Regions from separate parts of the Peribacillus sp. FSL E2-0218 genome, predicted to be linked through region 2. Evidence: riboswitches for the same ligand, from Rfam matches in the RefSeq annotation. Region 2 holds a riboswitch; each other region holds the start of a gene.
The links. A riboswitch is a leader RNA that binds a small molecule or an ion and turns the genes downstream of it on or off. The one in region 2 is predicted to bind cyclic di-GMP.
Positions count from the first base shown of each region.

Region 1: another riboswitch for cyclic di-GMP. It lies ahead of MHI53_RS23635 (anti-repressor SinI family protein); the one in region 2 lies ahead of MHI53_RS03115 (methyl-accepting chemotaxis protein).
Region 3: another riboswitch for cyclic di-GMP. It lies ahead of galE (UDP-glucose 4-epimerase GalE); the one in region 2 lies ahead of MHI53_RS03115 (methyl-accepting chemotaxis protein).

Region 1 is NZ_CP150304.1:4,872,501-4,880,914, reverse strand. It holds gene MHI53_RS23670 (DNA endonuclease) at 1-811, opposite strand, end outside; gene flaG (flagellar protein FlaG) at 991-1,350, shown strand; gene MHI53_RS23660 (flagellar hook-associated protein 2) at 1,365-2,876, shown strand; gene fliS (flagellar export chaperone FliS) at 2,901-3,302, shown strand; gene MHI53_RS23650 (flagellar protein FliT) at 3,302-3,643, shown strand; gene raiA (ribosome-associated translation inhibitor RaiA) at 3,897-4,454, shown strand; gene MHI53_RS23640 (hypothetical protein) at 4,705-4,902, shown strand; cyclic di-GMP riboswitch class I at 5,056-5,141, shown strand; gene MHI53_RS23635 (anti-repressor SinI family protein) at 5,181-5,312, shown strand; gene MHI53_RS23630 (helix-turn-helix domain-containing protein) at 5,444-5,767, opposite strand; gene secA (preprotein translocase subunit SecA) at 6,163-8,414, shown strand, end outside.
Region 2 is NZ_CP150304.1:651,780-660,193, reverse strand. It holds gene MHI53_RS03140 (NEW3 domain-containing protein) at 1-1,432, shown strand, start outside; gene MHI53_RS03135 (amino acid ABC transporter ATP-binding protein) at 1,876-2,610, opposite strand; gene MHI53_RS03130 (amino acid ABC transporter permease) at 2,607-3,251, opposite strand; gene MHI53_RS03125 (transporter substrate-binding domain-containing protein) at 3,310-4,086, opposite strand; gene MHI53_RS03120 (hypothetical protein) at 4,302-4,541, shown strand; cyclic di-GMP riboswitch class II at 4,657-4,738, shown strand; gene MHI53_RS03115 (methyl-accepting chemotaxis protein) at 4,796-6,334, shown strand; gene MHI53_RS03110 (hypothetical protein) at 6,430-6,786, opposite strand; gene MHI53_RS03105 (YfcC family protein) at 6,994-8,394, opposite strand.
Region 3 is NZ_CP150304.1:3,428,385-3,436,798, reverse strand. It holds gene MHI53_RS16570 (ABC transporter ATP-binding protein) at 200-1,999, shown strand; cyclic di-GMP riboswitch class I at 2,400-2,481, shown strand; gene galE (UDP-glucose 4-epimerase GalE) at 2,790-3,800, shown strand; gene MHI53_RS16560 (hypothetical protein) at 4,698-4,835, shown strand; gene MHI53_RS16555 (hypothetical protein) at 5,051-5,179, shown strand; gene MHI53_RS16550 (VanZ family protein) at 5,176-5,664, shown strand; gene MHI53_RS16545 (LytR family transcriptional regulator) at 6,236-7,165, opposite strand; gene MHI53_RS16540 (hypothetical protein) at 7,550-8,414, shown strand, end outside.

The DNA of each region.
Region 1 (8,414 bases), 960 kb from region 2:
AGGTAACGGACCAATAACTTCTTTTTAGCACCTTTGCTATTTCATTTGTCGAATAACCAATTTCTTTGAGTTGATTTAATAATTTGATTTCATCTGGAGAATAGGGTTTAGAGCGATCGGAACTGCTGGTAACAACCGTGTAGTCAGGATACTTCGATTTCCATTTCATTATTTCTTTTTGATATCTAAAATCCCAAGAGGTTTTGTATAACATAGAAGAACAAGTTTTAGTCACAGGTTCGATTAGTTCAAGGAAACGAAACGTTTCCTTAACAGAAGTGGTTTTTAGGATAAATCCATGTCCATCCTTACGAGCACTCAGTCTAAAAGATAACTCATAGGTGGTAAAAATATGGTCCTTTAACTTCTCTAATTCGTCCTTACGATAACACTGAAGGTATAGGTAAATATGAGGTGTGAGGTAAATAATTTTCTTAATATGATTTACCCTAAATGAAATACTTAAAGAGCCATCATCCATGTATAGAATAGCTATGAAATGGGGTAATAGACAATTTTTGATTAAAGTGAAAGGAAGATATTTAGTTCCATCTTTTCTGTAAAAATGAGGGAATAAATTAGTGAATAATTCTAAAGATGCGGAACGTACACATTGGCTTGCTGGAGTGATATACAATAGTCCATCAAAGAAGGCGACTTTCCATTTTCGGTACTCTTCTTGAGATATACCGTAGTGCTCTCGGTAGCTATTGTTCTTTCTCCTGCTATTTTTATAAATTTTCGTGATTTCCCCGTCACTTATTATGCTGGCGTATAATACATTTCTTTGAATTTCAGTAAGCATCATCATGGACACCTCCTTAATAAAAGTATGAAAGCCCTTCTTCCATTTCCTTTTTTATAATGTTATCTCCTCCATTAACAGAATGTTTGTTCTCTATATAATGATAAAACCTTTGTATGAACACTGTAAAGTTCAATTTCAGAACCGATATAAAAAATAAAGACATCATATTGGGGGCTATTAAGATGCTGGAGAGTTTGTCCACGAATATTCTTTCCTCACAACTCAGAACAGCCATCTCGGATGGAATCAGTTCTTATTATCAGCGTGAAATGAATACGCTGGCCTATTCGGAACAAAGCGCCGAAAGCAGTCAGCCTACGAAGGAAAAGGTTCAGGAAGTGGTGGAGAGCTTAAACACCTTCCTCAACCCGATACATACGGCGGTCCGCTTTGAGTATCATGAGAAGCTCAATGAGTATTATGTCAAGGTAGTGGATGACGTAACGGATGAGACGATCAGGGAGATCCCGCCTAAGAAGCTATTGGATTTCTATGCGGCAATGACGGAGTTTGTCGGGATCATGGTGGATGAAAAAATATAAGTGGGTGATGTATTGTGGTACGGATCAGTGGTTTGGCAAGTGGAATGGACATTGATGAATTAGTTAAAAGCATGATGCAGGCGGAACGGGTGCCTTTGGATAAATTGACACAGAAAAAGCAGTACTCCGAATGGCAGCGCGATGATTACCGCTCGATCAATACTTCATTATCGGAATTGGATACGCTCATCCGTGATGGAATCGGAAAGCAATCATCCTTTGTTAAAAAGAAGGTATCGGTTTCGAATCCAGAAGCGGTATCGGTGAAAAATGTAAGTTCGACTAGTGACTTTACAGGAAATATCAAGGTGAACAGTCTTGCCAAGGCAGCAACCATGACCAGTACGGAAAAATCGGCTGTTACGGATGCGAAAAAGAAGCTGTCGGAATTAGGCATTACGGCACCTCAGGAGATTACGATACTGGCTCCAAATAAAGAGGGCGCTTTCAATACGGAAGTGAAGGATGGAGTAACCAAGGATAAGCCATACACGCTTACGCTTAATGCCGATGATACGTTGGAGAGCGTCATCAATAAAATTAATGCGAACTCGGGTGTCACGCTATTTTTTGATCAAAATTCGCAAAACTTTTCGATCACCGCTAAAAATACGGGTGATGTCAAAGATCGTCCCGAAATTGAACTAGGGGGAACCGGTGATTTTTTTGCTGCGTTAAAACTGAGCAGCAACAATGAAGAAGCTGGCGGCACAAAAGGGGAAAATGCAGCGATCACGTATAATGGCCTGGACATTTCCCGCCCTGCGAATACGTTCCTAATCAATGGAGCGGAAATAACGGTAAAGCAGAAAACGACGGATACCGTCTCATTCTCTTCAACGGCCGATGTGGATGCGATTCTGGACACGGTCACGCAGTTCGTGAACAAATACAACGAAATCATTAAAAAGGTACAGGATAAAACAGGTGAAGCGAAATACCGCTCCTTCATCCCGCTGACTGCCGAGCAAAAGAAGGAAATGACGGAAGATGAAGTGAAGCTTTGGGAAGAGAAGGCAAAAAGCGGAACACTGAAAAGCGATTCGACGCTTAAGAGCCTCTTAACCACGATGAGATCCTCCCTATACACCGCAGTGGACGGAATCACTGGGAAAAACAATCTCAGCAGCCTGGGCATTACCACGACCAAGAATTACTTGGAGGGCGGCAAATTGACGATTGATGAGGACAAGCTTCGGGCAGCGATCAGCGAGGATCCCAATGCGGTTTATAATATGTTCATGGCTGATGGAGCGGAAAAAGGTGAAAAGGGGCTGGCACGCCGTTTGCGTGATGATATACAATCTTCGATGAAGGTCATCACCGAAAAAGCCGGGAAGGCTGGATATGTGAATAATAATTTTACCATCGGGAAAATGGTCAATGGGCTGGATACGAGGATCTCGGCATTCGAAACAAAGTTAGCGAAATTGGAATCCCGCTATTACAGCCAGTTCACGGCCATGGAAAAGGCGATTCAAAAGGCAAATAGCCAAAGTTCATCGTTAGCATCTTATTTTAGTTAAGGCAATCGGGAGAGGAAGATAAATATGGCGATTAATAATCCCTATCAGTCGTATCAACAAAATTCGGTCAATACAGCGTCCCCGGGAGAGCTGACATTAATGCTATACAATGGCTGCCTGAAGTTCATCATGCTTGGGCGGAAGGCGATTGAAGCAGGAAATATCGAAGCGAAGAATACCAACATCATCAAGGCGCAAAACATCATCCACGAATTGATGGTGACGCTGAACATGGATGTCGAGGTGTCGAAGGAAATGATGAGTCTGTATGATTTCATGAATCGCCGTCTGATAGAGGCGAATATGAAAAATGATGTTGCTGCCTTGGACGAGGTGGAAGGACTCGTCACTGATTTCCGTAATACGTGGAAGGAAGTCATTCAGATCAACCGCAAAAAACAATTCAGCCAAGGCGGGCAAGTGTAATGATTCAGGCTTTTCACGACTTGACTGCCGAATTACTTGCCGTTCTGGAGGATCGGATGATTGCAGAACGTGAGGATAAAATAGAAAGGATCACCGAGCTGATTGATCGGCGGGATGAAGTCATTGCCCAAATCAAGCCGCCCTTCACTGCTGCTGAACAACAGGTAGGCCGCAGGACGATGCTGCTCAATCAACAGGTAGACAGCTTGCTGAAGCTTCAAAAGCAGGAAATACAACGGGACATCCAGGAAATAAACAAAAAGAAAAATTCCTCCAATAAATATATGAACCCATATGAAAGTCTATCAATCGATGGCATGTTTTACGATAAAAGAAAATGATAACCCAGCCGTTTGGTTTCCAAACGGCTATTATGTTACATTTATTTAAATTTTCTGTAAATAATTAAAGCTTAAATTTTTCTTTATCGCCAGGCATTTGTTATAATGAATGTAGGGTATACATCAACCCTTTCCAAACCTTCCGACAATTGTTTCATAATTTCGACATATTTCATGATATGTTTCCAAAGGGAACCGGAGGGGTATTGTAGAATCTAACTGTTATAGTCTTAATTTAAGGAGGACTCACTTTATGAATTACAACGTACGCGGTGAAAACATTGAGGTAACTCCAGCAATTCGAGAATACGTCGAAAAGAAAATTGGCAAGTTAGAACGATATTTTAACAATACACCTGATGCAAATGTGTTAGTTAATTTGAAAGTTAACAATAATACATCCAAGGTCGAAGTGACGATTCCTATGCAGAATTTGGTTCTTCGTGCTGAAGAGGAAAATGCGGATATGTATGCTGCCATCGATTTGATCAATGACAAGCTTGAACGCCAAATTCGTAAACATAAAACGAAGGTCAATCGTAAATTCAGAAACAACTTATCAACGACTCCGGAAGCATTCGCTTTCAACACGGACGTTGACGAAGTGGTAGATGAATTCGAAGATGATAATGATGTTGAAGTGGTCCGCAATAAGCGCTTCGATTTGAAGCCGATGGACAGTGAAGAAGCGATTTTGCAAATGAATATGCTTGGTCACAGCTTCTTCGTTTACACGAATGCGGATACTAACACAACGAACGTGGTATACCGTCGTAAAGATGGTCGCTACGGTTTGATTGAACCTAGCTAAATCTTAATCTATGAACTAAAGCACAGCCCAGCATTTGGGTTGTGCTTTTTTGCATGCTACAAGATTGCGGTCAGGCTCTGGATGGTTTTTTATAAAGAACAATTTGTGTTCTTTAATAAGATAAATAGTTAATATTACCTATTCTATTGAATCTTCCCTTTGTACTATACTCAAGTTGTTAGTTCTTTAAAAAGAACATAGTGTAATTTATAACAAACGATTTGATTAAGGTGCAAAGGGGCTGGATATTTTGTATCAAAAGAATTGCCATAAATGCAATCGGTCTTCTTTTAGCAGTGCAGACTATGGAGAGTGGCTTTGCCCGACCTGCGGTGACGACCTGACTGTGCAAAAAGCCTTGGATCCACTAGTGGTGGAGAGGGTGAACCTGCAGCATAAACTGAATGGGAAAAGCACGATTTACTATTACGTAAAAAGGAGAAAATGATAAAAGGGAAGCGGTTATTGAATTTTCTAAATATTGTAATATTTTGTCGGATAAATTTTTTTGCATTTTGTTAGTTTGGCGACATAATATAACAATATGTGATGCAAGTATCCGATATAATATGTTTATAAGCAATGTATTTGGTAATTAGTACCATGACAAAGGCAAACTTATTGAAAGATAAGGGCGCAAAGGCACAGGTCTAAGGTCCGCTCGACTAAGATGGCTGGTCTGCCTGAAATACAAAGGTATTTTAGGAGGTAGAAGAGGTGGCTAAAATGGAAATCGATCAAGAATGGGTGGATTTAATATCAGAAGCACGGAGCTTAGGTTTTAAAAAAGAGGAAATTAGTGCTTTTTTTGAACGGAAATGCCTTGAGGTTCCACTAGAGGAGAGCGAGCGAAGCTAATTACCAAACACACCCCTATAAACAGAGGCTGACCTGGCTGTTTATAGGGGTGATTATTCGTATTGGATTTCTGTAAGTCCAGCATTTTCAAGCTGTTTACTCCAGGATTATGTAGGTAGACTATTAAACTTCTACTCTTCTTTGTCTTTTCTCCATTTATTGAATTCGATGAATTCCCTGAATTGTTGTTTCGACACGCCGGAATTCATGGCTTCCTCCACGATTTTCATCCAGTCATTGTCCAAGGTTTCCTTGTTTGGTGCATCGTAAAGGAGGGCATCAACAGGAATGTTCAGCACGGCGGAGATTTTTTCGAGAAATTGAATGGAAGGGTTCGTTTGCAAGTTACGCTCTAGCGAACTTAAGTAAGACTTTGCCACACCGGCTTTGTCGGCGAGTTCAGTCATCGACATCTTTTTTTCTTCACGCAGTTTTTTTACACGTTCACCAATCATAATACCACCTCGAAACATGTTCTATTTATCTTCTACTTAAAATGTTAGTAGCCCACCTTTAAAAAAATTCAAACATGAAATCTGGTTGGATTACCTTGGCAGCATCAAATGATGGAAGGTTATGGATCATTCACATTTGCTTTTTGGAATAGTGGGGAGATTCCATGAATTATTTATACTTCCATCTATTTTAACAGTTTTACTCATGATTTATCCATTGTTTTTCGCAAGAATTGAATTCGGATCAATAGGCATGGAAGTGACATGAAGTTGTACCTCTAGGATAGAAGTGGTAAAATTAAGCGTGGATTAGGAATAACAGAAGATGCATTTCTTCTTACTTATATGAATTTTGTCATGGAACGATCATTACCATAATAGAGGAGCGTTATTGAATGCTTAATATATTAAATAAAGTTTTTGATCCGAATAAGCGAGAAATTAAACGTCTGGAAAAGATTGCTGACCAAGTCGAATCGCTGGCTGATGAGACGGCCGCATTATCGGATGAGCAGCTTCGTGCCAAAACGGGCGAGTTCAAAGAGCGCTACCAAAACGGGGAGACCGTCGATGATCTGCTCGTCGAGGCTTTTGCTGTTGCCCGTGAAGGAGCGAAGCGTGCCCTTGGCTTATATCCTTACCGTGTTCAAATCATGGGTGGGGCCTCACTTCATGACGGCAATATCTCGGAAATGAAGACAGGGGAAGGTAAAACATTGACATCGACCATGCCGGTTTATTTAAACGCGCTTACTGGTAAGGGCGTCCATGTCGTTACAGTCAATGAATACTTGGCCCACCGTGATGCCTCCGAGATGGGGGTATTGTTTGACTTCCTTGGTTTGACCGTCGGTTTGAACCTGAACAGCCATTCAAAAGAGGAAAAACAAGAGGCGTATAATGCCGATGTTACCTATAGCACGAATAATGAGTTAGGCTTCGATTACCTGCGTGACAACATGGTGTTATATAAAGAACAAATGGTCCAGCGGCCCTTGCATTTTGCTGTAATCGATGAAGTCGATTCCATTTTGATTGATGAGGCGAGAACGCCGTTGATCATTTCCGGTTCGGCACAAAAATCGGCCCAGCTTTATATCCAGGCCAATGCGTTTGTCAAAACGCTGCAAAAAGAAAAGGATTATACGTATGATGAAAAGACAAAGGGTGTACAGCTGACGGAAGAAGGCATGAACAGAGCCGAAAAAGCGTTCAATATCGATAATTTATTCGATATCACCCACGTTACTTTGAATCATCATATCAATCAGGCGTTGAAGGCGCATGTTTCGATGCATTTGGATGTGGATTATGTCGTTCAGGAAGGCGAAATAGTCATCGTCGACCAATTTACTGGCCGTTTGATGAAAGGCCGCCGTTACAGTGAAGGCCTCCACCAGGCCATCGAAGCGAAAGAGGGTCTTGAAATCCAAAATGAAAGCATGACTCTTGCGACGATCACGTTCCAGAATTATTTCCGGATGTACGAAAAACTTTCCGGTATGACCGGGACTGCCAAAACGGAAGAAGAGGAGTTCCGCAACATTTATAATATGCATGTCATTGCGATCCCTACAAACCGGAATATCATCAGGGATGACCGGGCCGATCTCATTTATGCGTCAACCGATGGTAAATTCCGGGCTGTTGTCGAGGACATCGCCGAAAGGCATGCAAAGGGGCAGCCTGTGCTTGTCGGAACGGTTGCCATTGAAACATCCGAAGTCATTTCAGCCTATTTATCCAAAAAGGGGATTCCGCACGATGTCTTGAATGCGAAAAATCATGAGCGTGAAGCGGAAATCATTGCCAATGCAGGGAATCAAGGTTCCGTTACGATCGCTACGAATATGGCTGGCCGTGGTACGGACATCAAGCTTGGTGAAGGCGTCAAGGAGCTCGGCGGTCTTGCCGTCATCGGAACGGAGCGTCATGAAAGCAGGCGTATCGATAACCAGCTGCGTGGTCGTTCCGGCCGTCAGGGAGATCCGGGGGTCACACAATTCTATTTATCCATGGAAGATGAATTGATGCGCCGTTTCGGCTCCGATAACATGAAAAACATGATGACACGACTCGGTATGGATGATACCCAGCCGATTCAAAGCAAGATGGTGACGAGGGCCGTCGAGTCTGCACAGAAACGAGTGGAAGGCAATAACTTCGATTCCCGGAAGCAATTACTGCAATATGATGATGTTCTTCGTCAGCAACGGGAGATTATCTATAAGCAGCGTTTCGATGTGATGGAAAGCGAAAACCTGCGCGAAATCGTCGAAACGATGATAGCGGCTTCCATCCAGCGCAATGTGGCAGCATTTGCCCCAATGGGTGATGAGGAAGGCTGGAACCTGCAAGGCCTTGTCGATTACCTGAACGGCAACTTATTCGATGAGGGGTCCATTTCCGTACCTGATTTAGAAGAGAAAAATGAAACGGAATTGGTTGATTTCATTTTAGCCAAAGTGAAAAATGACTATGACCAAAAAGAAGAAGAGCTATCCGAAGAGCAAATGCGTGAATTCGAAAAGGTCATCGTCCTTCGCGCGGTAGATAGCAAATGGATGGATCATATCGATGCAATGGAGCAATTGCGCCAAGGGATTCACCTTCGTGCTTATGGCCAAATCGATCCGCTCCGTGAATA
Region 2 (8,414 bases):
CGACCTGCTCCATAAGCTTTCATTAAAAGAAGAGCAATTACAAGCAGTCAGTTATGTCTCTTCAGGATTGGATGTTCAAGCTACAGCAGATTCAAGGATCCTCACTCGGGGACAAAAAACGAAGGTGACCATCACACTTAAAAATAATGGCAAGCAAACATTAAAGAAAGTGACGGCTGCAGTGAACGTGCCTAAAGGGTGGAGGGCGAAAACAACATCCAAAAGTGGCAGCCTTGCACCGAATAAAGCGGCAAAGATCACATACCAAGTTAAAGTGCCCGAAGATGCCTCCTATTACCAGGCTTATGACGGACCAACCATTACAGCCAACATTACTTATGAGTATGGCAGCACAAAAACATCCATCCTGGAAGAATTGGATGGAACGATTGCAGTCCTTCCCGACGTCGCCCTTTCCCTTTCACCAGAAGATATCGTGGTGAATACAGCTGATGTAAAGGAAGAAATCCCCGTGACCGTATCTCTGAAAAATTATTCACAAGGAAATGCATCTGCAAAAGTGGCGTTGAATATATCAAAGAACTGGAAGGTCCATCCTAAAAAAACCACTGTATCCTTTAATGAAAAATTAGAAGAAAAGCAAGTGACATTCACTCTCACGCCGCCTAAAACGATTCAAAATGGCGATTATCAGATCAAGGCCTCTGCCACCGTTCACGGTAAGACCTTCAAATCGACCATCCAGGAAATTTCCTATGATCATATCGGGACGTTTTACTACCAATATCCTGCAGCCATCGACACCGCTGCATTTGAGCTTTTAATGCCCGCATCGTTAAAAGTCGGTTACATCGACAGTGGATTTGATAAGGTGGCAGATTATTTGAGCAATGCAGGGCTTGCCATTACAAAGTTGACTCCTGCTGATTTGGCTGAAGCTGATTTGAGCCAATACGATACGATCGTCACAGGCATACGTGCCTATTTATCCAGGGAAGATTTAAAGGCCAATAACGCACGCTTGCTTCAATATGTGGAAAACGGCGGTCATCTCGTCGTTCAATACCACAAACCGGGCGATGGCTGGGATGCCATGACGACTGCTCCCTATCCACTTACTCTCGGAAATCCTTCCATTCGGTGGAGAGTGACGGATGAAAAGGCAGCGGTAAACGTACTGAAACCAGAATCACCGCTTTTCAACTATCCAAACAAAATAACAGCGGCTGACTGGGAAAACTGGGTGCAGGAAAGAGGATTGTACTTCCCAATGAAATGGGACCCCTCATTCGAAACATTCATCTCCATGGCCGATCCAAATGAAGCGCCATTCGATGGCGGAATCCTGTTGGCCAAATACGGTAAAGGCACCTACCTCTACACCAACCTTGTCCTCTACCGCCAAATTCAAGGCCAGGTTCCAGGCGGATACCGAATCATGACGAACCTGATCAGTTACGGATCCAAATAACGAAAAAGAAACCTATGCTGGTGTATAGGTTTCTTTTTCGTTATTTGGAATTATGGTAGTTCTAGAGAGCTGCATCATTCACGTAGTCATGCTTGCAGAAGCTGGCTGTATTGCAAGACCCAACTGCGACAAATGATGGTACGGACACGATCAAAAATCCTTTCGTTCCGCTCACCCACGAAGGCACAAACGGCATCCTTTTCTTGCTTTACTCGCGAATTTAGACACCTTCCATATTAATGATCTAACCCTTTGCACGCACCTGCTAAAGGCTTCTTTTCCCTAAATTAAAAAAAGTTATGCACAAAGTGAAGGGAAACGGTTGCGCGATCGAGGTTCCCTCGTGTCCCGCATTCCTTTGTCCACACTTTATGCACAACTTCCTTCATGGCCAGCTTATTTGCCCGGCCATCCGATGGTTCTTGTCCATCCTTGCGTCCTGCTTAGAGCACCTTACTCAAGAAGGATTTGGTTCTTTCATGCTGTGGGTTGCCGAATAATGCACTCGGCTCATTTTCTTCAACGATGTACCCGCCATCCATGAAAATGACGCGGTCACCGACTTCGCGGGCAAAGCCCATCTCATGCGTGACGACGACCATTGTCATCCCCTCTTTGGCAAGCTGCTTCATTACCTCTAAAACATCTCCGACCATTTCAGGATCAAGCGCAGAAGTCGGTTCGTCGAAAAGCATGATCTTTGGATTCATCGCCAGTGCCCTTGCAATGGCAACCCGCTGCTTTTGTCCGCCGGAAAGTTCTCCTGGATAGCTATTTGCCTTTTCCCTCAGGCCCACCTTATCCAATAGCTCAAGTGCTAATCTGCCAGCCTCGGCTTTATCGGTTGCGCGGATTTTAATCGGGCCCAATGTGATGTTTTCCAGTACCGTCTTGTGGGGAAATAGATTGAAATGCTGGAAGACCATCCCTACCTCTTGCCTTACTTTGTTAATATTGATTTTCCTTTTGGGATCGGTTATATTATGTCCGTTTACGATCACCTCACCGCCAGTAACCTCCTCAAGAAGGTTCAGGCAACGCAAAAACGTACTTTTCCCTGATCCAGAAGGGCCTATTACACAAATAACTTCCTTTTCCTGCACTTCTGCATTAATATCCTTTAAGACCTCTACAGCTCCAAAAGATTTTCTTAGGTTTTTTACGGTAATGATGCTCATCGCACTTGAACCCTCCTTTCAATGAAATTGGCAATTAGGGTTATCACATAAATGATGATGAAATAAATCACACCGACAACCAGCCAAATCTTGAATGCCTCAAACGTTGCCGAAGCTTGAATCTGGCCTTGCTGGGTTAAATCGGCAATCCCGATGACGGACAATAGGGAAGTATCTTTTAAGCTAATGATCGATTGGTTCGTAATCGTAGGAAGCATCCTCCTAAAGGCTTGCGGCAGCACGACATAGCGCATCGTTTGGGTTCCAGTGAACCCGATTGACCTTGCCGCTTCCGTTTGGCCTTTATCAATGGATTGTATCCCCGCTCTTATTATTTCAGCAAAATATGCTCCTGCATTGATTGCAACGGTGATTATTCCCGCTGTCGTACTGTTCAATGAGATGAGATTCAGTGAATTCACTCCGAAATATATAAAGAATAGCTGCACGATGAACGGCGTCCCTCGTATCGCATCCACATAAACCTTTGCAATCCAGTTCAAGATCTTGATAGGGGCAAGTCGCAGCAGGGCCACTACTAAACCAATCAAAAAACCTAGGATAATGGCAATCACAAAGATGTAAAGCGTCACCTGAAGTCCTTTTACTAACATAGGCAAAGCCGCAACAATTATATCCATTCCTTTCACCCCTTCGAAAAAGAAAGCGCGCCTCAGGCGCGCTTATTGAGCCTTTAATCTATTCACCAAGATACGTTTTTATGATTTCATCATATTTGCCGTCTTTTTTCAGATTGGCAAGACCCGCATCTATTTTCTTCAATAGATCCTGGTTTTCGCCTTTCAATACAGCAATTCCATACTGATCCCCATTCAAGCGCTCACCTACGGTTTTCAAGCCAAGGTCTTTTTGGGCAATGGCATACGAGATTACCGGATAATCTTCGATAAGTGCATCGGCATTGCCATTCGACACTTCCTGGAACATCGCTGGAGAGTCATTGAACTGAACCACTTTAATCTTTAATTTACCAGCATTATCCTGTGCGTATTTGGCACCAGTTGTCCCTTTTTTGACCGCTACCGTCTTCCCCTTAAGGTCAGCAACCGATTTAGTGGACTTATTATCCTTCGTAACGACGACAGTCAAACCTGCATCGAAATATGGCGTCGAGAAATCAACAACCTTTTTTCTATCTTCGGTAATGCTCATGCCTGCAATGGCCACATCAAGCTGGTTTGCTTGCATCGCTGGAATGATCCCGCCGAAATCCATCGGAGATAACTTGATTTTAAAATTCTGGTCTTTCGCAATTGCATTGATTAAATCAATATCAATGCCTTTATATTCGTTTCCTTCTTTGAATTCAAACGGCGGATATGTCGTATCCACGCCCACTTTATATACTTTTTCATTTTTCTTTTCGTCACCAGCATCTTTCCCATCATTGCTCCCACATGCCGAGATAAAGATAGTCAAAATCAAAAACAAACTAAGTAAACCAAGTTTCTTCATTGAAATCACTCCAATTCTTTGATTATGCGTGATAATAAATAATTCTCCCTATAATATAGCATAAGAATAAAGTATTATAATATGAATTTTTAGAATAAATATTATTTTCTCCAAATAATATTTTTCGTGTTTTTCTTAACTCTTCTAAAAAATAGGAATATTAAAACTAAAAAGTGGCACATATGGCAAAAACGTTATAAAAAGGAGATATTTCAATGAGCGGAATAGATAAAAGAAATAAATTATTGGAAGAACCCTTCACTTATATCCTCACAAAGAAAGCAACCATGATCATTTATTTCAATAAGAAGCAAATCATGGTCGTAAAGGATAAACAAGCCGAGCGCCTGATAAAAAAAATTAAAAACTGTGAACACAGCATATTGGAGGTTCAATTGCTTCTCGCCAAGATTACGGGTAACTTTAAACACGGGAATGAGAAGCATTCGAAATAAAACAAAATGGGGAATCGGGTTCACAAGGTATTGAAGCATTCTCCCAGGACACCTTCTATTTTTTACCAGGTTTTAAACCGTCAAGATTTCTAAATCCGAACCGATATAGTTATTATCTAAATCCTGAGACTTTGAAGAACTATCCGTATATGGGCGCTTGGATGGTTTGGAGTCAGTAGCGCAACCGGCCAATTAAACGTTATGTTTAGTTGGCTTTTTTTATCTGGATTATTAACTGATTGAGGAGTCTGACCATGAATAAATTCAAAGGGAATTATTTAATGCTGATGTTTAGTGCAGGAACGGTTTTAATGGGGATTTTCATTCACTTCTTGCACAGGTACACGGGGTTTTTACAGGACTATCTCATGATGCGGGGAATTGCTGAACTTCCTTCTTACCTGGAATTTTCGCTTGTCCTATTGTTTATGCTGCCTATCTTATTCTTCCTTATCGCAACCATCTTCTATAAGAAAAATAGAAATCATCCGTTGCTGCCTTGGTCCATCACGCTCTGCCTCACCTTTTCCTCGATATCCATGATAGCTGGGGGAAATGGTTTGGTTGAGTATCATTTTTCAATTTTTATGGTCATCGCTTTAATCGCTTTCTTCGATTCCATCCAGCTTGTCCTGTTGAGCACGATGATTTTTGCCTTGCAACATCTGGTAGGTTACTTCTTATTTCCGGAGCTGCTTTGCGGAACATCCAATTATGCCTTTTCGCTTCTGCTGGTACACGCAGTCTTTCTAATTTTGACTAGCGGGGCAACGATCGTCCTGCTTTTGCATAAAAAATCGATGAAAAGAAACCTATGGGAGCAAAACCGCAAAATCGAGCAAAAAACAACGGAGCTGCTTACGGCATTGGATATAATGTCACAAGAAATGCTGCTTGTCTCATCGGAGATAAAAGGAACGAGTCAGGAAACCAATAGTGCCTCAGCTCAAATTAATGCCAATATCCAGGACATGTCTGTAAAAACGGAACGCAAATTGGACCTGTCGGAATCCAATATGCTGAAGCTGAAGGGCATGGAAGAACAGGTCCTCAACCTTACAAAGCGTACGCATGAGGTTGCCGAAAACTCCAATTCCACCAGCACTCATGTGGATACCGGCCAGCAGCTGATGAAGAAACTTCATATTCAGTTAAAGTTAGTCACTGAACATGTATCCGGTTTGGCAGGTACGATTCATCGATTTAAACAGCGAATACAAGAAATCGAGCAATTCACCATCATGATTAACCGTATTTCCGATCAGACTAATCTTTTAGCCCTTAATGCTTCCATAGAGGCAGCACGTGCGGGAGATGCAGGAAAAGGATTTGCAGTCGTTGCGGAAGAAGTCAGGAATCTCGCTAACCAGTCAGATCTATCTGCCCAGGAAATTGTCCGTGTGGTCAGTAAAATCCAAGACGAAACGGAATTGATCCAGAAGCAAGTAGAACATTCCATCATGGATGTAGAACAAGGAGCGAAGATTGCTCATGAATCCCAGCTGGTATTCGGATCGATTTATTCTTCCAACGAAGGTGTGAACCAGCTATTGCGTCTCTATGAATCAAGCATAAATCAACTAACAGAGACGAACAGGAACATTCATGAAGTATTTGGGTCCATCCTGCATGATTCACAGGAATCTCGTGCCGCAAACCAGCAGATTGAGACTTCTACAAGTGAACAAGCTTTCTTGATGGTATCTTTGATGAAGCAATCTCTTCATCTGGAGGGTCAGGCAAAACAAGTGGCGGAGTTGGTTGTCAATCTAAACCAAAAAGCGCCATCTTAAACGATGTAACCCGCATTTCAAAGATTGCGGGTTTTCGTCATGTTCCAGCTGAATGGAGTTGCCCGTCAACATACTCTTACACTTCCATTCTTCCATCAAAAAAATGACTCCAAAGCTGTGCCGGAGTCATTCGGATTATTAGCGATATTCTTTAACCATTGCCGTAACCTCCGGCTTTCAAGCCCTTCTTCCCCATCCATGCTTTGCCACAACTGAATGCCAAAATTCGCTTCTCCACCTTCCAACACACCCATTTTAACGAAGCGGTCGGTACCACTTGGCATAATTTCCTCTGCCAATTGGATGATGAATAGGAACCATTCCGCTGTCGCCAGCAGAATGGCTGTATGACCGTCATGCCCGGAAGCATGCGGAATGTCCTTCACCTTGGAGATATTCGGTTTATTTCCCTCCTCAGGGATGATTGGCAATGCGACGATAGTTGCACGCATGGCGATCGGTTTTCGCCCTGCGTTCCTTTCATGTAACCACGGGGAGATCGAAGTCCAAAACCTGGAGATTTAATGCTTCAAGTCGCTCACGTATGAATGTCTTTGTTTGCCACTCGCTTCCAGAGAGCTCTTGGTTTCATGTAGGTAGCGCCGATCTGCTACCGCCTGTTTCGCTATCGTTTCAAACATTGATAGAATTTCCTTTTCTTAAAATGGTCCGTAGTTGATCCACTCTGCCACAACTAATAAAATCGCACAGACAATCAATTGGATGATGAAGAACGGAATATACCATTTCACCCATTTGTTCCATGGGATTCCCGCGATCGTAAGAGATGCAATGAGCGCACCATTCGTTGGGAATATACTTGCCGCAATTCCATCCCCGAATTGGAAAGCAAGCACGGCCGTTTGCCTTGTTACACCTACAAGGTCGGCAAGAGGTGACATTAAAGGCATGGTAAGTGCCGCTTGTCCACTTCCAGAAGGAACCAAGAAATTAATGATGAGCTGTAAAATCATCATGCCCACAGCGGCAAACCCCGAAGGAATCATATTCAATAAGTCAGAAGCATAGTAAAGGATTGTATCCATCAATCCTCCAGACTCAAAAATAACAAGGACTGCTTGTGCCAAACCGATAATGATGGCACCGCCAATTAGTTCCGCGGCGCCCTTCACAAAGCTATCGGCAATGCTGGATGGCGATAGTCTCCCGAGTATTCCCATGATAATGCCGAACATCAAAAACAGACCGGCAATCTCCGTAACATACCATTCATATTTCATCACCCCGAAAATTAAGATGATGAAGTTAAGTAAAAATGCACCAAGTACCAATTTATGACGAAAAGTCATTTTCACTGCTGGTTGTTGTTTGGTATCTTGATTTAAACGCCCGAATTTGCCATAACTGCCAAGCTCCGGATTCGCCTTCACCTTCATCGCATGTCGATAAACGAACATGACGGCGATAATATAAAAGATAGCGAAAACGATCAGGCGATAGCCAATACCCGAAAAGGTCGGCAGCTCCGCTATGCCCTGTGCAACGCCAACTGTAAAGGGATTCATGAACCCAGCTGTATAACCCATCGATGCACCAACCACAACGATCGCAAAACCGGTTACCGCATCAAACCCTAAAGCGATCGTTAGCGGCACAAGCAACCCCACATAAACTGCCGTCTCATCAGACATCCCCATCGTAGCACCGCAAATCGCAAAAAACAGCATCAAGACCGGTATGATTAGCTTCTCGCGATTCGCCATCTTCCGGGCGAATGAGGTTATGAACGTATCGAGTGCCCCTGTTGCGCTGATAATACCGAATACCCCTCCGATGATTAAAACAAAGAATATCGTCCCTGCACCATTGACCATACCTGTATGAATATTACTGAACAACTCCAATAACCCCACTGGATCACTATCGATGAATCTAAATGTATCCGGATCAATCTCACTATGTCCTTTAACCTCAACCTTGTCATAATGACCGGCTGGGACAATATATGTCAAAACTGCTGCAATAACGATTAACGAGAAGATTAACACATGTGCGTTAATGCCCGTTTTCTTTTCAGTACCTTTTTTTCCCTTAAACATCTTTTGTCAAAACTCCTTAT
Region 3 (8,414 bases), 2.4 Mb from region 2:
GAAAACATATTATTGAAACTTAATATACCTCTTGGTTATCAAGGAGTCCACGCGTCACCACCCCACCAATTTACCATCATGTTATGAATAAACATTCTTAGAAAAGTGGATAATCAATGCCTTTCCTTCCATTTTCGCGCATGATCACCAGTAACATGGAGGAAACGATTAAATTGCCCAGCGAATGGAGGATATGGTTATGAAGCATCTTTTCCTTTTTACGAAACAAGTACATGACTATTCAGGGAAGATATTATATATCAATCTAATTTGTATGATTTTAATAGGCTTTTTAGAAGGTGTAGGCATTTTCTTATTGATCCCACTGATTGGATTGACTGGTGTGATGGATATTAAAACTGATGAAGTTCCTTTCTTAGGCTGGGTGAATGGATTATTCGTTGGAATGCCAGAAACGCTCAGTCTTTTATTCATACTTGGGGTATACGCGATCTTAATGGTGGGGCAGAGTATCTTTAAGCGAAATCAAACCATCTTAGGCGTGAAAATCCAACAAGGATTTGTTAGGAAGTTACGGGATGAGACGTATGGCGGCCTGCTTCAAGTCAATTGGGGATTTTATTTAAAAAAGAGGAAATCCGATATTATTAACATCATGACAAATGAAACTTTCAATGTAAGTGCAGGGATCAATTTATTTTTACAATTTATAGCCTCCCTTATCTTTACTTTCATTCAAATTGCCATAGCCTTTTATTTATCTGTTCCCATGACGAGTTTTATCATAGCCTTTGGGATCATCCTCATTTTTCTATCCCGGAATTTTGTGAAAAATTCTCAGTCTGTAGGAAAAGAAACCTTTCAGCTAACACAAACCTATTTAGCGGGTATGACAGATCACCTTAACGGAATGAAGGATATTAAAAGTAATTCATTAGAGGATTCCCATTTGAATTGGTTCCTTTCTTTAAGTGAGAGAATGGAGAAAAATAGAATTAAGTTAACGACTTTGAATACGACGTCCCAAATGATTTTTAAAATTGTTTCTTCCTTCTTAATTGCCATTTTTGTTTTTATATCGATAAAGATGTTCATGGCCCAGCCAGCACAGTTAATGCTGATAATGGTCATTTTTTCTAGGCTATGGCCAAGATTTACAAGCATACAATCCAACTTAGAACAAATAGGAACTACGCTTCCATCTTTTAAAGCTTTGTCGGATTTACAAAATGAATGTAGGGATGCGAGAGAATTATATGAATCCGATTATAAAAATATTTTGCCGATTGATATTAAACAAGGATTGGATTGCCGTAATGTTTATTTTAGTTATGATCAAAATGAGAGCACCTATGCCCTTAAAAATATAAACATCCACATTCCTTCTAACCGTATGACGGCTATTGTAGGACGATCTGGTGCCGGAAAAAGCACCTTAATAGATATATTAATGGGGTTGAATCAACCTATTAGGGGAGAAGTCAGAATAGATGATATTCCCCTTACTAATGACCGTCTATTATCGCATCGGAGATCGATTAGTTATATACCTCAAGATCCTTTTCTCTTTAATGCAACGATACGGGAAAATTTGCTGCTCATTGACCCTGACGCAAGTGATGTATTAATATGGGAGTCTTTAGAATTCGCGGCAGCTGCCGATTTTGTCAGTAAGCTCCCGCAAGGTCTAGATACACTTATCGGTGATCGAGGTATCCGACTATCGGGAGGAGAAAGGCAGCGCTTGGTGTTAGCCCGAGCGATTTTACGCAAACCGGCCATCCTTGTTTTGGATGAAGCAACAAGTGCATTGGATACAGAGAACGAAGCGAAGATTCAATTCGCTATAGAAAAATTAAAAGGAAAAATGACGATTATCGTAATAGCCCATCGCTTATCAACGATACGACATGCAGATCAAGTGCTTGTTATGGATCAGGGAGAAATTATACAGGTGGGTGAATATAACCAGTTAGCGAAGGAAAAGAGAGGAATGTTCAGCCATTTATTAGGCATTCAAATGGAATCCAGTGTATAAGGTTTAAAAACATATATAAAATGAAAGGAAAGTCAGGGCACAGCCATAAAAATGGATTGTGATACTGGCTTTTTTTAGGTGGGATTATTGAATTACTAGATAATAAGTAAAATTAATTAGTGTGAAAAATATTTTTTTGAAATAGTAAAATGAGCAAATTATAGCTGATTAACTCTCTATTTTGGATGAAAATTTTATAACGAAGGCTTATTTATCTAGTATTTTATAAAAAAATGTCGTTATTTGAGGAAAAATGACGAAAAAAAACGAATAGTATTTTGGACTATTATTATGCTTTTAGGTATATAATTAATATTACAAAAGTATTAATAAAGCGTGGTTATCTAATAGGTATAATAGATTAGTGTTGGTATTAAATAGTTAAATTAAGAAAGTAAAAATAAGAGAAAGGCAAACCTATTGAAAAGTATGGACGCAAAATTACAGGTCTAAGGCTCTGCTAAGACGGCTGAGTTACCGCAAGTTGGGTGGAATTTGTTATCGAAGCTAACAATGAACTTGAGGAATGGGTTAATTTAATTCTAGAGGCTAAAAATGCAGGGTTATCTATTGAAGAAGTAAGAGAATTTCTTAGAGATTGCAGATTTCTAGATAAGGAGGAAGTAAATTTATAACAGGCTATTGTTTTTAAAATGGATTTATTGTACTATATACAATCTTTTTTTATAGATTTATTTTTATTAATGAGTTGTTATATTAAGACTGCGCCTAATGTTAAGTTAGATAAATACATGTTAGTTTATTCTAAATCGAAGTGAGGAATTTTAAAGTGTCAATACTGGTAACTGGAGGGGCGGGCTATATAGGAAGTCACGCAGCGATAGAACTTTTAAAAACAGGTTATGATATTGTAATAGTGGACAACCTGTCAAATAGCAATCTTGAATCATTAAATCGGGTGAAGGAATTAACAGGAAAGAACTTCATTTTTTATAAGTGCGATTTATTAGAACGTGATGAGTTAAATACTATTTTTGAAAATCATAGCTTTGAAGCAGTAATGCACTTTGCTGGGCTCAAAGCGGTAGGGGAATCTGTTGAAGTCCCATTAATGTATTATCATAATAATATAGCAGGCACAATTAATTTGTGTGAACTGATGGCAAAGCACGATGTTAAGAAACTCGTCTTTAGTTCATCTGCTACTGTATACGGTCACCCGGATAGCGTCCCGATTGATGAATCTTTTCCTTTGTCGGCAACTAACCCATATGGGCGTACAAAATTAATGATTGAAGAAATATTAAGAGATTTACATATTTCAGATTCCACTTGGAGAATAGCATTATTACGTTATTTTAATCCAATAGGTGCTCATGAAAGTGGAAGCATTGGGGAAAATCCGAATGGAATACCAAATAATTTAATGCCATATGTAACACAGGTTGCAATTGGAAAAAGGGAAAAACTATCTATTTTCGGAAATGATTATAACACTCATGACGGTACTGGTGTCAGGGATTTCATCCATGTCACGGACTTGGTAAAAGGGCATTTAAAAGCACTTGAATACCTTGAAAAAAATAATGGAATTGAAGCATTCAACCTTGGAACAGGTAGAGGTTATAGTGTTATGGACCTTATTAATACATTTAGCTCAATAAATAAAAAAGAAATACCTTTTCAATTTGTAGATAGACGCCCTGGCGATATAGGAAGTTGTTACGCAAATCCTACTAAAGCAGAAAAAGTCTTAAGCTGGCGTGCAGAGAAGGATTTAAAAGATATGTGTACAGACTCGTGGAAATGGCAAACTCAAAACCCAAACGGATATAATTAAGATTATAAAACTTAACATACTAAGAGAAAAATATTTATTGTATAAAATATTTCATACTTGAATTTATTTTAGATGCTAATCTACTGTAAGCATGATTTCAAGTTGAATAATTTAAATAATGGTGAATTTTTCTCTTGGTCTATCAGAAATCTATAATAAGTGATCCTTATAGGTTTCTGATATATTGAAACAATTTTAAAAGGTAATATAATTATTTAAGAAAAAGTAATAAATAAAACAATAAAATGAAATCGCTTACAAAAAAGAGTAGAGAAAGAGAAATTAAATCTGAGATGTACTTTCACAATAACACGTTTACAAACGGAACAACAGGGAACCAATAAAAATAAAAATCCTAAAATAAATGAGGGATAATTATTATGATTGATGTCAGAAATGTTGTTTTGGGAATGATTTGGGGAACGCTTTTAAGTATACCTTTATGGTTATCGTTTTTTGGATGGGTGAAAATACTTTTTAGCTTTTTCTCATAAATTATTTGGTTTATGTTGTTTGAATTTTATTCTTAGGCATATAAAATGGTTCAAAGTAAGTCTCCTTTTCCTCAAAACCAGTTAGATTCTTCGTATACCTCCTAAATATCAGAAATAAAATAAATCATTTAAACATCCATTTCTTTTATTACATACCAATAATAGATTTTTAGGATTAATTACAGATGGAATAAGTAATATAGAAATTTCTATAGTTTGTATTGAATTAATGAAAAGTATATTAACAAACTGTTTTATGAAATTTTACTTATCCAAAAAAAATAGGTAATAATACCTTAAAATTTTTTCGCCGTGTGCCGATACTATATATATAGATTAAGCAAAGGGACTTCGCGGAGGGCGATGTCAGTTAGCTGCCATCAAAATTAAAGGAGATTATTTGATGACAAAAAACAAATTCATTACGTTCGAGGAAGTTTATGAAAAGAAACAGAGAAGAAAGAAGCTGTTTATCGGGTCTTATGTTGCTATTATGTTGGTTTTAATTTCAGTCATGACTTATTTTCTAGGTCAATCATAATTGGGGAATGTTGGGGCTGAGGAATCGGTCCTTTTTTTGTTTTGAATATACTAGAGGAAATAGTTAATAATGGAATATTTACAGTAATTTAACTTGCCATAACCCACCAAATATGTGATTATCAAATAAATGAGCTATATTCCTTATATTTCAATAATAGGAATGGGGAAACAGTAGGAGACGGCGGCTCGACTATATGGGAGTGGGAGTTTGGAATGGAATTTTTAGAAATCTTAAAGGATACATACGCAAAAGGGGAGTTTGGCGAGGATATTACCATAACGGAGCTGGTGGAGGAGCTTAAGGGAAAATTAAGTGCAATCATCGAGGATTCTGATCGTTGATAATCCAAAAATACCTATTCCCCATCCTGTTCGTGCTTTGGGCGATGGTGATTTTCTTTTTTTCGTCGCAGACGTATGAGGAGCAGAGCATTACGCCTTTTTTGGCGCAGTTCAATACGCCGTATTGGTATGATCGGTTGGAGGGCCTATCATTCATGTATGGCGGGGTTGAGGTGAGTGCCCATACGGCGGGGGTTAATGGGTTTCTGGAGTTTTTCATTCGGAAGGGGGCCCATCTTTTTATCTTTTTCGTGTTTGGGTTGTTGACGTTGGGTGTTTGGCGCAGTTTTGTAAAGCATGCTGTTCTGGCGTTTGCAGGGGCTTTGGTTTGTGTCCTGCTTTATGCGAGTGCCGATGAGCTGCATCAAATGCTTACGGGCGGGCGCACTCCTTTGCTGCAGGATGTGGTGCTTGATACATTTGGCGGTTTGCTGGGCATTTTTTGCTTTCTAATGTTTAACCGTTGGAGAAGGCGTCGAACGTGAAGAAATATGTCTGATACCGATACATATAGGGAAGGAGCATGTCCAACCACATGCTTCTTTTTTTGTCATGTAGCTGAAAATGGCGAATGGCGTTAGCGGTTTGAATGGGATGCCTCTCCTTTTTCTGGCATCAGAGCATGTTCATTGAAAAAAGAGAGGGGATGCCTATGGGGAAGGATGGCGATTCATTCCTCATGAGACATATTTCATTCTCGAGCGATCACTGATGGCTTTCAGAATGAACATTTTGTCCTGTTTGCTTAGCATAGCCCAGCTGCCTGCTTTGATTTTCATACGATTACACTCCTTTTGTTTGGGATCATTTATCATAGGCAATGAATGGCGGTTGATGGGTTCCGGGTCCAGAGATTAATAGAGTCGTTTGGTGAAAGGGGCAGGGGGAAGTTGGTTTTTTATTGGCTCATACTAGATTATACCGTCTTTTACCGTCTAATAAACAACAAAAATTCCAACAAATCTCTACAATTGACGTCCATTTTTTGTCAGAATATTGGACAGGCAAAAAGAAAAAGCTGTCAGAATGCGGGTTCCGGCAGCTCTTTCTTTTTGCTTATTTGATGTCCAATTGTTCTTTTAATTCAGATCGGACCATTTCTTTTTCTTCATCCGACACGATATTATAGTAGATTCCGTCGATTTTCTTTCCATCGCCAGGAATGGTTGATTGGGTAATGCTTTTGCTTGCGTCCCGGTAGTGCTTCTGGATATCCATCATGTCATCGAACGTCAGATTCGTCTGGATGTTTTTGCTTAGGGCATCGAAGACATCATCATATTTTGTCAAAGATGAGACGCTTGCGCCTTCTTTAATGACGGCTTCGATGATGGCACGTTGTCTCGATTGACGGCCATAGTCGCCATTCGGATCGTCATGTCTCATTCGTGCATAGGCCAGCGCTTCTTTTCCATTAAGGTTGATGCTTCCCTTCGCGAAATGGACGCCCTCGTATGTGAAGTCCAAATCGTTTTGTACCGTTACGCCGCCGACGGCATCAACGATATCCTTGAAGCCTTCCATATTGATCTTCATATAATAGTCGATCGGGATGTCGAGGAAGTTCTCGACGGTATCCATCGACATTTTTGCGCCGCCGAATGCAAAGGCGTGATTGATTTTATCCTGTGTTCCATGGCCGACGATCTCGGTCCGTGTATCACGGGGGATGCTTAGCATTTTAACGGATTTTTTCTGAGGATTGACGGTCAAAACGATCATCGTATCCGAGCGGCCTTTGTCGCCATCACGTTCATCGACCCCAAGCATGAGCATCGAGAAAGGCTCCCGATCGGATAGGGCAAGGTCCTTCGTTCGTTTGTCCGTATTGCGGTCTATGGGCGTATGCATCGAATCAACGGTTTTATTTAGGGAATTCCAGACGGAGTAGGCAAAAGCGCCTCCTGCTAATATGAAAAGTAGGACAATTATCCCGACTACCTTCAGCCAAGTCCGTTTCTTTTTTTTCTTTTTTTCGTGTCTCATAGATTACTTCCTTCCTCTTTTTGTTGCCACATTCTCTATTATATTTAATTTTTCGCGAAAATAATAGTATAATTTACTATTTTATCATAGATTTTCCATTTTTTGGTGTATCGGTGTGCGAGATGAATAGAACGGTAGTGAAGAAGGTGGAATGTGAAATTGTTTAAAGGTTTAGTCCAAAAGGAGTGGTTGGTGGGAATATCGACGCTGTTTCCAATGTTTCTTCTAAAACGGCAGGTCGGTCTATTGATTTTCATGCACTGCAGTGATTTGGAGTTTTTTCACGTTGAAACAAAAAAAGCTTGATGAGGTGAACGGTGTGTAGGAATATATAACTAGTGATATTATACTATCGTTTTTAAAATGAAGGGGTAAGGTGTGCGAATGAGAGAGCTGAGAAATGGTGTAGGGGTGTTCATTCTTCTCCTGACATGGGGTGTCGGTGCTGAGGTTCAAGGCTCTACCTTGAATGAAGGCGCAACTATTAAAGTAAATGCAATCAACAAAGGAGCATTAGCCAGCAGTACGGACAAGAAGGTCTATAAGGCTGCATTGCCGGAGGCTGGAGTTGTGACGTTATCGATCAAGCGTAATGCCAAGGCTTCCTGGGAAGGTATCATCCAAAACGGTAAAGGATTCAACTATACATACATGTATACGAGCAGTCAAAAGGGCAGTTCGGATTTCGAGGAGGTGCAAGTCGGGCTTCCGAAAGGGACGTATTATATCACGATTGGTGATAATGGGGGGGCTTCCAGGGTTCCGTTTCAATTTTCGGTAAAGTACACGAAGGATCATCATTTTGAAAAAGAGGCGAATGATACGGTAGCCGCAGCTAATGGCATTCACTTGAATGAGACATACAAAGGGGTGATCAGTACATCCGATGATCATGATGCATTCAAGTTCACCGTTCCGCAAAGCGGCAATGTGGTAATGTCAGTTAAACAAAGAGCGGGGACGAATTGGCACGGTGTGATTCAGGATCGATCAGGTAAGAAGGTGGGTGAGATATATACGAGCGAAAAGCAGGCCGTCACCTCTTACTTGAAAAAGGGCAGCTATTCCTTAATCATGGACAACGCTGAAGAAACGATCGATGTTCCATACGCGTTCGCGATTTCGGATACCTCGCCTTCATTAAGGTCAGTCCAGATCGGAGTGTCCAATGAAGCGGGAAAGACGGATGTTATGAAGCTGAGCGGTCTGAAAAAGGGAACCATCATCAAAGTGTATGACGCGAAGAGCA